3 regions of the Xanthomonas graminis pv. graminis genome follow, and region 1 is predicted to be linked to each of the others. Evidence: predicted binding sites of a transcription regulator. Region 1 holds the regulator's gene; each other region holds the start of a gene.

Region 1 (3,268 bases):
GCTTGCGCTCCATGTCCTCGAACTGCGCCGGGTCGGCGTCGAGGTCGTCGCGCACCCGGTCGATCAGCGCCAGCGCCTCTTCCAGCTGGATCGTGGCGCTGTCGATCAGCGCCTCGACCTCGGCCAGGCGCGGCTCGTATTCGCCGACCTTGCCGAGTTCGTGGCGGGTCTGCTGCAGCAGGGCCAGCACCGCCGGCGCCTCGTCGCCGTTGAGCCGCTGCGCGGCGCCCTCGCAGGCGCCGATCAGCGCCGCGGCGTGGGCCTGCCGGCGATGGTTGGCGTCCAGCGCGGCGATCGCCGCCGGCGCCAGGTCCTCGCGCTGCAGCTCGGCCAGCTGGTGTTCGAGGAAGCCGATGCGGTCGGACACGTCGCCCTGCGCCAGCAGCGTTTCGCGCTCGGCCAGCAGCGCCTGCCAGCGGGCGGCGGCGGCGCGCACCGCAGCGCGTTCGGCCTCGTTGCGGGCGTAGGCGTCGAGCAGGCCGAGCTGGCTGCCGCGCGAGAGCAGCGCCTGGTGTTCGTGCTGGCCGTGGATCTCGACCAGGTGGCCGGCCAGTTCGGCCAGCTGCGACAGGGTCACCGGACGGCCGTTGATCCAGGCGCGCGAGCCGCCGTCGGCGCGGATCACCCGGCGCAGCTGGCACTGGTCGTCGTCGTCGAGTTCGTTTTCGCGCAGCCAGGCGCGCGCCGGGGCGGCCTCGGGCACGGCGAATTCGGCCGACAGTTCGGCGCGGTCGGCGCCGTGGCGGACCACGCCGCTGTCCGCGCGCAGCCCGGACAGGAAGCCGAGCGCATCCACCATCAGCGACTTGCCGGCGCCGGTTTCGCCGGACACCACGGTCATGCCAGGGCCCAATTCCAGTTCGGTCCCGCGGACGACGGCGAAATCCTTGATCGAGAGATGTGTGAGCATGGGGGTCGCAATCCAGGGCCGCGCAACGCTAGCACGCGGGGGGAGGTGGGCCAATCACTTGCCAAGCCGGCATGCAGCCATTATCTAGTGTCCAGTCTCACGGATTGATTGCATGCCCGCCTCCCCGGTCCACTCCTCGCTCGACCCACGCGCCCGGCAGCTGTTGCGCACGCTGATCTCGCGCTATATCCGCGACGGCGAGCCGGTCGGCTCGCAGACCCTGGCCCGCCACGCCGGGCTGGACGTGAGTCCGGCGACGATCCGCAACATCCTCGCCGACCTGGAGGACGCCGGCCTGCTCAGCTCGCCGCACACCTCGGCCGGGCGCATTCCCACCGCCACCGGCTACCGGGTGTTCGTCGACAGCCTGGTGCAGATGCGTCCGCCGGGCGAGGGCGAGGTGGCGCGGCTGCGCGCGGAGATGAACAACGCCGCCGGCACCCAGGCGCTGCTCGGCAGCGCCTCGGAGTTGCTGTCGGCGATGACCCACTTCGTCGGCGTGGTCAGCGCGCCCAAGCGCGAGCAGTTCGCGTTCCGGCATATCGACTTCGTGCCGCTGGACGCGCGCCGGGTGCTGGCGATCCTGGTGTTCGCCGACAACGAGGTGCAGAACCGGGTCATCGAACCGCGCAAGGCCTACGAGCCGGCCGAGCTGGAACGGGTGGCCAATTACCTGAACGCGCATTTCGCCGGGCGCGCGTTGGCCGACATCCGCGCCAGCCTGGTGCGCGACCTGCGCCATGCGCGCGACGAGATGGAACTGCTGCTGGCGCACAGCGTGGAGCTGGCCGAGCAGGCGCTGGCCCCGGCCGGCGACGACATGGTGCTGGCCGGGCAGACCAAGCTGATGGGGGTGCAGGACCTGTCGGACCTGGAACGGCTGCGCGAACTGTTCGAGATCTTCGCCAGCAAGCGCGAGATCCTGCAGCTGCTGGAGCGCACCATCCGCGCGCCGGGGGTGCGCATCTTCATCGGCGAGGAGACCGGGGTGGTGCCGCTGGAGAGCGTGTCGCTGGTCACCGCGCCGTACATGGCCGGCGGCCAGGTGCTGGGCGTACTGGGCGTGATCGGCCCCAAGCGCATGGACTACGACCGGGTGATCCCGCTGGTGCAGACCGCCGCCGAAGTCCTCGGCGCGGCCCTGGACCCGACCCCACCGAGCGAACGCTGACCGCCCCGCGCCCGCAGCGCCGGCACCCCTTTCCGCCAGCCAGCCAAGCCCCAGGCCGCGTATCCCCGGGTCCCCGGTCCCCGGTCCCGAGTCCCGAACACGCAACACAGCATCTTGAATCCGCCGCACACGCCCACATAGGTGGTGCGGTAGGGCGGGTGCATCTCCCGCCAGGGAACCGGAAATGAACCAAGATCACCCCGAATTCGATTCTGAACACCTCTCCGAGGCACAGCAGCCGGCCTCCGATCCGCTCCAGGCGGAGATCGAGATGCTGCGCAGCGAGTTGGCGCTGGTCAAGGCCGATGCGCTGCGCGAGCGTGCCGACCTGGAAAACCAGCGCAAGCGCATCGCCCGCGACGTCGAGCAGGCGCGCAAGTTCGCCAACGAGCGCCTGCTCGGCGACCTGCTGCCGGTGTTCGACAGCCTGGACGCCGGCCTGAGCGCCGCCGGCAGCGAGCCCAGCCCGCTGCGCGACGGCCTGGAACTGACCTACAAGCAGCTGCTCAAGGTCGCCGCCGACAACGGCCTGACCCTGCTCGACCCGACCGGGCAGCCGTTCAACCCGGAGCACCACCAGGCGATCAGCCAGGCCGAGGCCGACGGCGTCGCCCCGGGCCATGTGGTCCAGGTGTTCCAGAAGGGCTACCTGCTCAACGAACGCCTGCTGCGGCCGGCGCTCGTGGTGGTCGCCAAGCACGATTGACGCGCGGCGCCGGTGCGCGGCGCCTGAATCGGGCGCGGCCGCGGCGCAACGCTAATTTGCGGTGATGGCTTGAATGACCTGCGGCCATCCCTATATCCGAACCAGACCCCGGCAGCGGCCGGACACCAGAAATTTTCAGGAGTCATCCAATGGGCAAGATCATCGGTATCGACCTGGGCACGACCAATTCGTGCGTGGCGATCATGGACGGCGGCAAGGCCCGCGTCATCGAAAATTCCGAGGGTGACCGCACCACGCCCTCGATCGTCGCTTACACCAAGGACGGCGAAGTGCTGGTGGGCGCCTCGGCCAAGCGCCAGGCGGTCACCAATCCGAAGAACACCTTCTACGCGGTGAAGCGCCTGATCGGCCGCAAGTTCACCGACGCCGAAGTGCAGAAGGACATCGGCCTGGTGCCGTATGGCATCGTCCAGCACGACAACGGCGACGCCTGGGTGGCCACCGCCGATGGCCGCAAGCT
Region 2 (3,268 bases), 1.5 Mb from region 1:
GGATAGCACACGCCGGCGTCGGCGCAGCCCTGGTAGCGCACCTCCACCTGCAAGCTGGTCGTGGCGGGATCGGCGACGCCGCTCTGTACCGCGTTCAACTCGCCGCGATAGGTTTCCACCTCGCCGAAGTACGGGTCGGTCTTCTTGTGCCCGGCCGGCAGCTGCAGGGTCGGGTTGGGCTTGAAGCCGCTCAGCACCCGCACTGCGATCCGGTGCCGGTATAGGTAGTAGCCGTCGGCGATCTTCCAGTGCAGCTCGATGCGGCCGCGCTCGGGCGCCCGTGCGGTGAGCACGAAGGCCTGATCGACCGGCAGCAGATCCTTTTCGTCGACCGCCAGGGCGGGAAAGGCGGCCAGGGCCAGCAGGCACAGGGCGGCGATACGGTGAAACACGGTCATCGGCTTACGGTTCCTCACGGGTTTCGGCGTACACCCACTGCAGGTAGGCGGGCAGGCCGCCGGCCACCTCGACCTCGATCAGTTCGGGAACGTCGTAGGGGTGCAGTTCGCACAGCCGCTGTTGCAGCGCGGGGATGCGGTCGGTGGCGGTCTTGATCAGCAGCAGCACTTCCTCGGCCTGCTCCACGGCGTCCTGCCAGCGATAGGTGGCGTGCACGCCGGGCAGGCGGCTCACGCACGCGGCCAACCGTTCTTCGACCAAGACCCGGGCAATCCGCGCGGCGCTGGCCGGATCGGGGCAGGTGCTGAACAGTAAACGGAGTGGGGGCGAAGACATGCGGCCGACAGTATAGGGACGCCGGCAGGGCTTTGCCGGGCCTGGTTCGGACATGAGTACAGGTCTGCGGGTGCCTGGTTGCGGGCCGGTGCGCGATGGCCGCGAGCGCGTGGCCGGGCCTGCTGCCGGGCCGTGCGGCGGCGAACCGATCCGCCGCGGGAAATGCCCGGCGGCCTGGAGGCTGCGCACGGCCGCAGCGGCCCGGCGGCCATCCGCCGCCGAGCCTTCAATGCGGTGCGAGCGCCTGCGGATAGCCGACGGTGGCGATGCGCACCTGTCCGCCGCAGTTGACCAGGCTACCGGCCGGCACCGCGGTGCTGGCGTAGACGGCGGCGCTGCCGGGGTTGCTGCCGTTGTACAGGTAGACCTTGTAGCCGCTCAGGCTCTCGCCGGCGGTGGCGACGATCTCCACGCCCTCGCCGCTATCGCCGGCGGCGGTGGCATCTTCGTAGTGCAATGCGTTGATGAACACGGCGGCCTGGACGTGGCCGGCCAGGGCCAGCAGACAGGCGAGAGGTAGGGCAATGGCGGATCGCGTCATCGACAACTCTTCCCCGCCCCGGGTCTGCGAGCCTGGCCTGCCACTCTGGCAGCGTTGCGGAATTCGGGAAGCAGTTCCGCGGCCGGGCCGGCCGCGGAAACGAAATTTTTTTGCCGCCAGCCCTTGAAAGAGCGCCGGCCAGCACCACATCTTGCGCATCCCGGCGTACCGGGTTTTTTCGCGAGCGTTGCTGGCAGTCGTCACGTGCGAGTGCTAACATCGCCAGCCTTTCCTAGACCAATCAATCACTTAAAAGGGTCTCTCTCATGAGCATCAAGCCGCTTCACGACCGCGTCGTAGTCAAGCCGATCGAAGCCGACGAAATTTCCGCCGGCGGCATCGTGATCCCGGATTCGGCCAAGGAAAAGTCCACCAAGGGCGAGATCGTGGCCATCGGCAGCGGCAAGCCGCTGGACAACGGCAGCGTCCGCGCCCCGGCGGTCAAGGTCGGCGACAAGGTCATCTACGGCCAGTACGCCGGCTCCAGCTACAAGGCCGAAGGCGTCGAGTACAAGGTGCTGCGCGAAGACGACATCCTCGCGATCGTCGGCTAAAACGCCGCCGATCGCGGGATCGGGAGTGGGGGTTCGCGATTCGCGCTGCGCTCGCCGCGGCGCGATCCCGGATCTCCCCCGAATCCCGCTCTTGGCCAATCCCTAATCCCCAATCACGCATTCCGGAGTTACACACATGGCTGCCAAAGATATCCGTTTCGGTGAAGACGCTCGTTCGCGCATGGTGCGCGGCGTCAACATTCTCGCCAATGCCGTCAAGGCCACCCTGGGCCCGAAGGGCCGCAACGTCGTGCTCGAGAAGAGCTTCGGCGCGCCGACCATCACCAAGGACGGCGTCTCCGTCGCCAAGGAAATCGAACTGGCCGACAAGTTCGAGAACATGGGCGCGCAGATGGTGAAGGAAGTCGCGTCCAAGACCTCCGACAACGCCGGCGACGGCACCACCACCGCCACCGTGCTGGCGCAGGCGCTGATCCGCGAAGGTTCCAAGGCGGTCGCCGCCGGCATGAACCCGATGGACCTCAAGCGCGGCATCGACCAGGCGGTCAAGGCCGCCGTGGTCGAGCTGAAGAAGATCAGCAAGCCCACCGCCGACGACAAGGCGATCGCCCAGGTCGGCACCATCTCGGCCAACTCCGACGAGTCGATCGGTCAAATCATCGCCGACGCGATGAAGAAGGTCGGCAAGGAAGGCGTCATCACCGTTGAAGAAGGCTCGGGCCTGGACAACGAGCTGGACGTGGTCGAGGGCATGCAGTTCGACCGCGGCTACCTGTCGCCGTACTTCATCAACAACCAGCAGAGCCAGTCGGCCGACCTGGACGACCCGTACATCCTGCTGCACGACAAGAAGATCTCCAACGTGCGCGACCTGCTGCCGGTGCTGGAAGGCGTGGCCAAGTCGGGCAAGCCGCTGCTGATCGTGGCTGAGGAAGTGGAAGGCGAAGCGCTGGCGACCCTGGTGGTCAACACCATCCGCGGCATCGTCAAGGTCGTGGCGGTCAAGGCGCCGGGCTTCGGCGATCGTCGCAAGGCGATGCTGGAAGACATGGCCACCCTGACCGGCGGCACCGTGATCTCCGAGGAAGTGGGCCTGGCGCTGGAGAAGGCGACCATCAAGGACCTGGGCCGCGCCAAGAAGGTGCAGGTCTCCAAGGAGAACACCACCATCATCGACGGCGCGGGCGACAGCTCGGCGATCGAGTCGCGCATCAAGCAGATCAAGGCGCAGATCGAAGAGACTTCTTCGGACTACGACCGCGAGAAGCTGCAGGAGCGCGTGGCCAAGCTGGCCGGTGGCGTGGCGGTGATCAAGGTCGGTGCTTCGACCGAGATCGAGATGAAGGAAAAGAAGGCGCGCGTCGAAGACGCCCTGCACGCGACCCGTGCGGCCGTGGAAGAAGGCGTGGTCCCGGGCGGCGGTGTGGCCCTGGTGCGCGCGCTGACCGCGATCGGCGATCTGAAGGGCGCTAACGAA
Region 3 (3,268 bases), 2.0 Mb from region 1:
GACCTGAGCATCCCCGGGCATCCGGAAGTGTTCGTCGCCGGCGACCTGGCCGCGCTGCAGCAGGCCGACGGCAAGCCGGTACCCGGGGTGGCGCCGGCGGCCAAGCAGATGGGCCGGCACGTCGCCGAAAACCTGGCGAAACGGCTGCGCGGCGAAGCCGGCGACGCACCGTTCCGCTATGCCGACTACGGCAACCTGGCCACCATCGGGCGCATGGCCGCGATCGTGCACCTGGGCCGGCTGCAGCTGTCCGGCCTGCTGGCCTGGTGGTTCTGGCTGGCCGCGCACGTGTTCTTCCTGATCGGCTTCCGCAACCGCCTGGTGGTGCTGCTCAACTGGGCCTGGGCGTACTGGAGCTACCAGCGCGCGGCGCGCATCATCCTCGGCGACGACGCGCGCCAGGGCGCGCCCGCGCCGCCGCCGGACGCGTGACACCCCTGGGGCGCGGCTGCGATCCTGGCCGCCCTTTGCCACTGTGCAGTGCCCTCTTGGCGACCTTCCTGTTCCTGCTCGACCTGCTCGGCACCTTCGTGTTCGCGATCAGCGGCGCCACCGTCGGCGTGCGCCACCGCCTGGACCTGTTCGGCGTGCTGGTGCTGTCGTGCGCGGCCGCGGTGTCCGGCGGCATCGCCCGCGACGTGCTGATCGGCGCCACCCCGCCGGCCGCGCTCGGCGATGCGCACTACCTGGGCGTCGCCTGCCTGGCCGGGCTGCTGACCTTCTACAGCCACAACACGGTCGAGCGCCTGCGCAACCCGGTGCAACTCTTCGACGCGCTCGGCCTGGCGCTGTTCGCGGTGTACGGCACCAGCAAGGCGCTGGCGTTCGGCCTGGGCCCGCTCAGCGCGACCCTGCTCGGCATGCTCAGCGGCATCGGCGGCGGCATCGTGCGCGACCTGCTGGTGGCGCGCACGCCGGTGGTGCTGCAGGCCGAGCTGTACGCGGTGGCGGCCTTGCTCGGCGGCGGCGTGGTCGCCGCAGCGCATGCGCTGCACCTGCCGCAGCCGTGAGGATTGGCGATCGGCGCCACGCTGTGTTTCGGCCTGCGCTTCATGGCGATCCGCTACGGCTGGCACCTGCCGGTGGCGCGGCCACCGCGGGAGCCGTGACCGGCAACACGCGCGTCTGCACCGCGGGCGGCATGCCGGTTTCCACGCGTCTTGCGCAACGAAAAAGGCCCGGAAAACCGGGCCTTTCTGCTTGGCGGATGGATCGTCCGCAACTACGCAACCCTTACGCCACGAACAACGCCTTCATCTTCTTCAGCGCGTTGGCTTCGATCTGGCGGATGCGCTCGGCGGACACGCCGTACTCGTCGGCCAGCTCCTGCAGCGTGATCTTGCTGTCGGCATCCAGCCAGCGGCGCTTGATGATGTCGCGCGAACGCGCATCCAGTTCGGCCAGGCCTTCGCGCAGCAGCTGCAGCTGGTTGCCCTCGCTGTCGGCGCGCTCGTAGGCCTGCGAGGGATCTTCCTCGGCGGCCATCAGGTAGGCGGCCGGCGACGGCGGCGCGTGGTCGTCGTCGTCGTCGGACGGCGCATCGAAGCCGATGTCGCGGCCGGACAGGCGCGACTCCATCTCCAGCACCTCGCGTTCGGACACATTGAGATCCTTGGCGACCGCGGTCACTTCCGCCGCGTTCATCCAGCCCAGGCGGGTCTTGGACTTGCGCAGGTTGAAGAACAGCTTGCGCTGCGCTTTGGTCGTGGCGACCTTGACGATGCGCCAGTTCTTCAGAATGTACTCATGCATTTCGGCACGGATCCAGTGCACCGCGAAGCTGACCAGGCGTACGCCCATTTCCGGGTCGAAGCGCTTGACCGCCTTCATCAGGCCGATGTTGCCTTCCTGGATCAGGTCGCCCAGCGGCAGGCCGTAGCCGTTGTAGCCGCGGGCCACGTGGACCACGAAGCGCAGATGCGAATGGACCAGTTCGCGCGCCGCGTCCAGGTCTTCCTGGTCGCGATAACGCACCGCCAGCGCGCGCTCCTCTTCGGAGGTCAGCACCGGAATCTGATGCACGGCGCCGATATAGGCATCCAGCGAACCGAGCGGACTGGGGATCGGAAGATTGTTGGCCACCAGCGCGGTGGCAGGGATGGTCTGGCTCATAGGGCTCATCTTAGCAGTCAACTAACTAGACTGCTGGGTACAGTAAAAAGTTCCTGCGTTCTGTTTATGCAACATTCGACTCAGGAAACGGACTGTGACGGAAGCCATTGGAACACTGGGCAAGGCAGGCGTAACCGGTTACGAGCGCCAAAACTAGCACCGCTCCTGCGAAATTTGCGTACACGCGGCGCACCTCGGGCATCGCCGTCGAACCACGGTTCAGCCGCCGCCCGCCGCCGCGTCCAGCGCCGCGCGCGGCGGCAGGCTCCAGTCGATCGGCGCGGCGCCGCGGCGGCGCAGGTAGTCGTTGGCCGCGGAGAAATGCTTGCAGCCCAGGAAGCCGCGGTGCGCCGACAGCGGCGAGGGATGCGGCGCCTTCAACACGCGGTGGCGGCGGGTGTCGATGACCTTGCCCTTGGCCTGGGCATAGCTGCCCCACAGCAGGAAGACCAGGCCTTCGCGCTCGCGGTTCAGGGTGTCCACCACATGGTCGGTAAAGCCCTCCCAGCCCTTGCCCTGGTGCGCGCCGGCGCGCCCTTCCTCGACCGTGAGCACCGCATTGAGCAGCAGCACGCCGCGCTGCGCCCACGGCAGCAGGCAGCCGTGATCGGGACGGCGGATGCCCAGGTCGTCCTCGATCTCCTTGTAGATGTTCAGCAGCGACGGCGGCACCGGCACTCCGGGCAGCACCGAGAAGCACAGCCCGTGCGCCTGGCCGTAGCCGTGGTACGGATCCTGGCCGAGGATCACCACTTCGACCCGGTCGAACGGGGTCGCGTCGAACGCGGCGAAGATCTGCCGCCCGGGCGGGAACACGCGTGCGCCGGCCGCCTTGCGCTGGCGCAGGAACGCGGCCAGTTCGCGCATTTCCGGGCGCAGCAGCCAGTCGCCGATCTGCGCCTTCCAGGAGGGTTCCAGCTGGATCCGGGTGTCGTCTTCGCTACGCATGCAGGGTCGGTGGAGGTGTCGGTCAGAAGGTCACGGCATTGTCGCTGAGCTTGGCCAGGCGCAGCTGGAACAGCACCTTGGTGACCAGCAGGCGCTCCTCGATCGGCTTTTGCACCAGGTCGTTGGCGCCGGCGCGCAGCAACTCGGACTGGTTGTGCGGGTTGCTGTCGCCGGTCATCACCAGCACCGGCATGCGCCGCTTGCCGTA

What was found. Region 1 encodes HrcA, which represses chaperone genes, less so after heat shock. Its sites were predicted from a motif close to TTNGCACTCNNNNNNNNNGAGTGCNAA; they were not measured.
Region 2: the regulator HrcA is predicted to act here: its motif matches at 1,467-1,493, upstream of KHF85_RS18205 (co-chaperone GroES).
Region 3: the regulator HrcA is predicted to act here: its motif matches at 2,123-2,149, upstream of rpoH (RNA polymerase sigma factor RpoH).

The regions. Positions count from the first base shown of each region.
Region 1 is NZ_CP076255.1:2,683,814-2,687,081, reverse strand. Features, by position in the region: gene recN (DNA repair protein RecN) at 1-910, opposite strand, end outside; gene hrcA (heat-inducible transcriptional repressor HrcA) at 1,023-2,081, shown strand; gene grpE (nucleotide exchange factor GrpE) at 2,266-2,787, shown strand; gene dnaK (molecular chaperone DnaK) at 2,937-3,268, shown strand, end outside.
Region 2 is NZ_CP076255.1:4,192,703-4,195,970, reverse strand. Features, by position in the region: gene KHF85_RS18220 (protein-disulfide reductase DsbD family protein) at 1-398, opposite strand, end outside; gene cutA (divalent-cation tolerance protein CutA) at 403-735, opposite strand; partial or broken gene KHF85_RS18210 (endonuclease) at 986-1,276, opposite strand; gene KHF85_RS18205 (co-chaperone GroES) at 1,543-1,830, shown strand; gene groL (chaperonin GroEL) at 1,967-3,268, shown strand, end outside.
Region 3 is NZ_CP076255.1:682,371-685,638, reverse strand. Features, by position in the region: gene KHF85_RS02925 (NAD(P)/FAD-dependent oxidoreductase) at 1-432, shown strand, start outside; partial or broken gene KHF85_RS02920 (trimeric intracellular cation channel family protein) at 489-1,109, shown strand; gene rpoH (RNA polymerase sigma factor RpoH) at 1,234-2,112, opposite strand; gene ung (uracil-DNA glycosylase) at 2,332-3,060, opposite strand; gene KHF85_RS02905 (response regulator) at 3,083-3,268, opposite strand, start outside.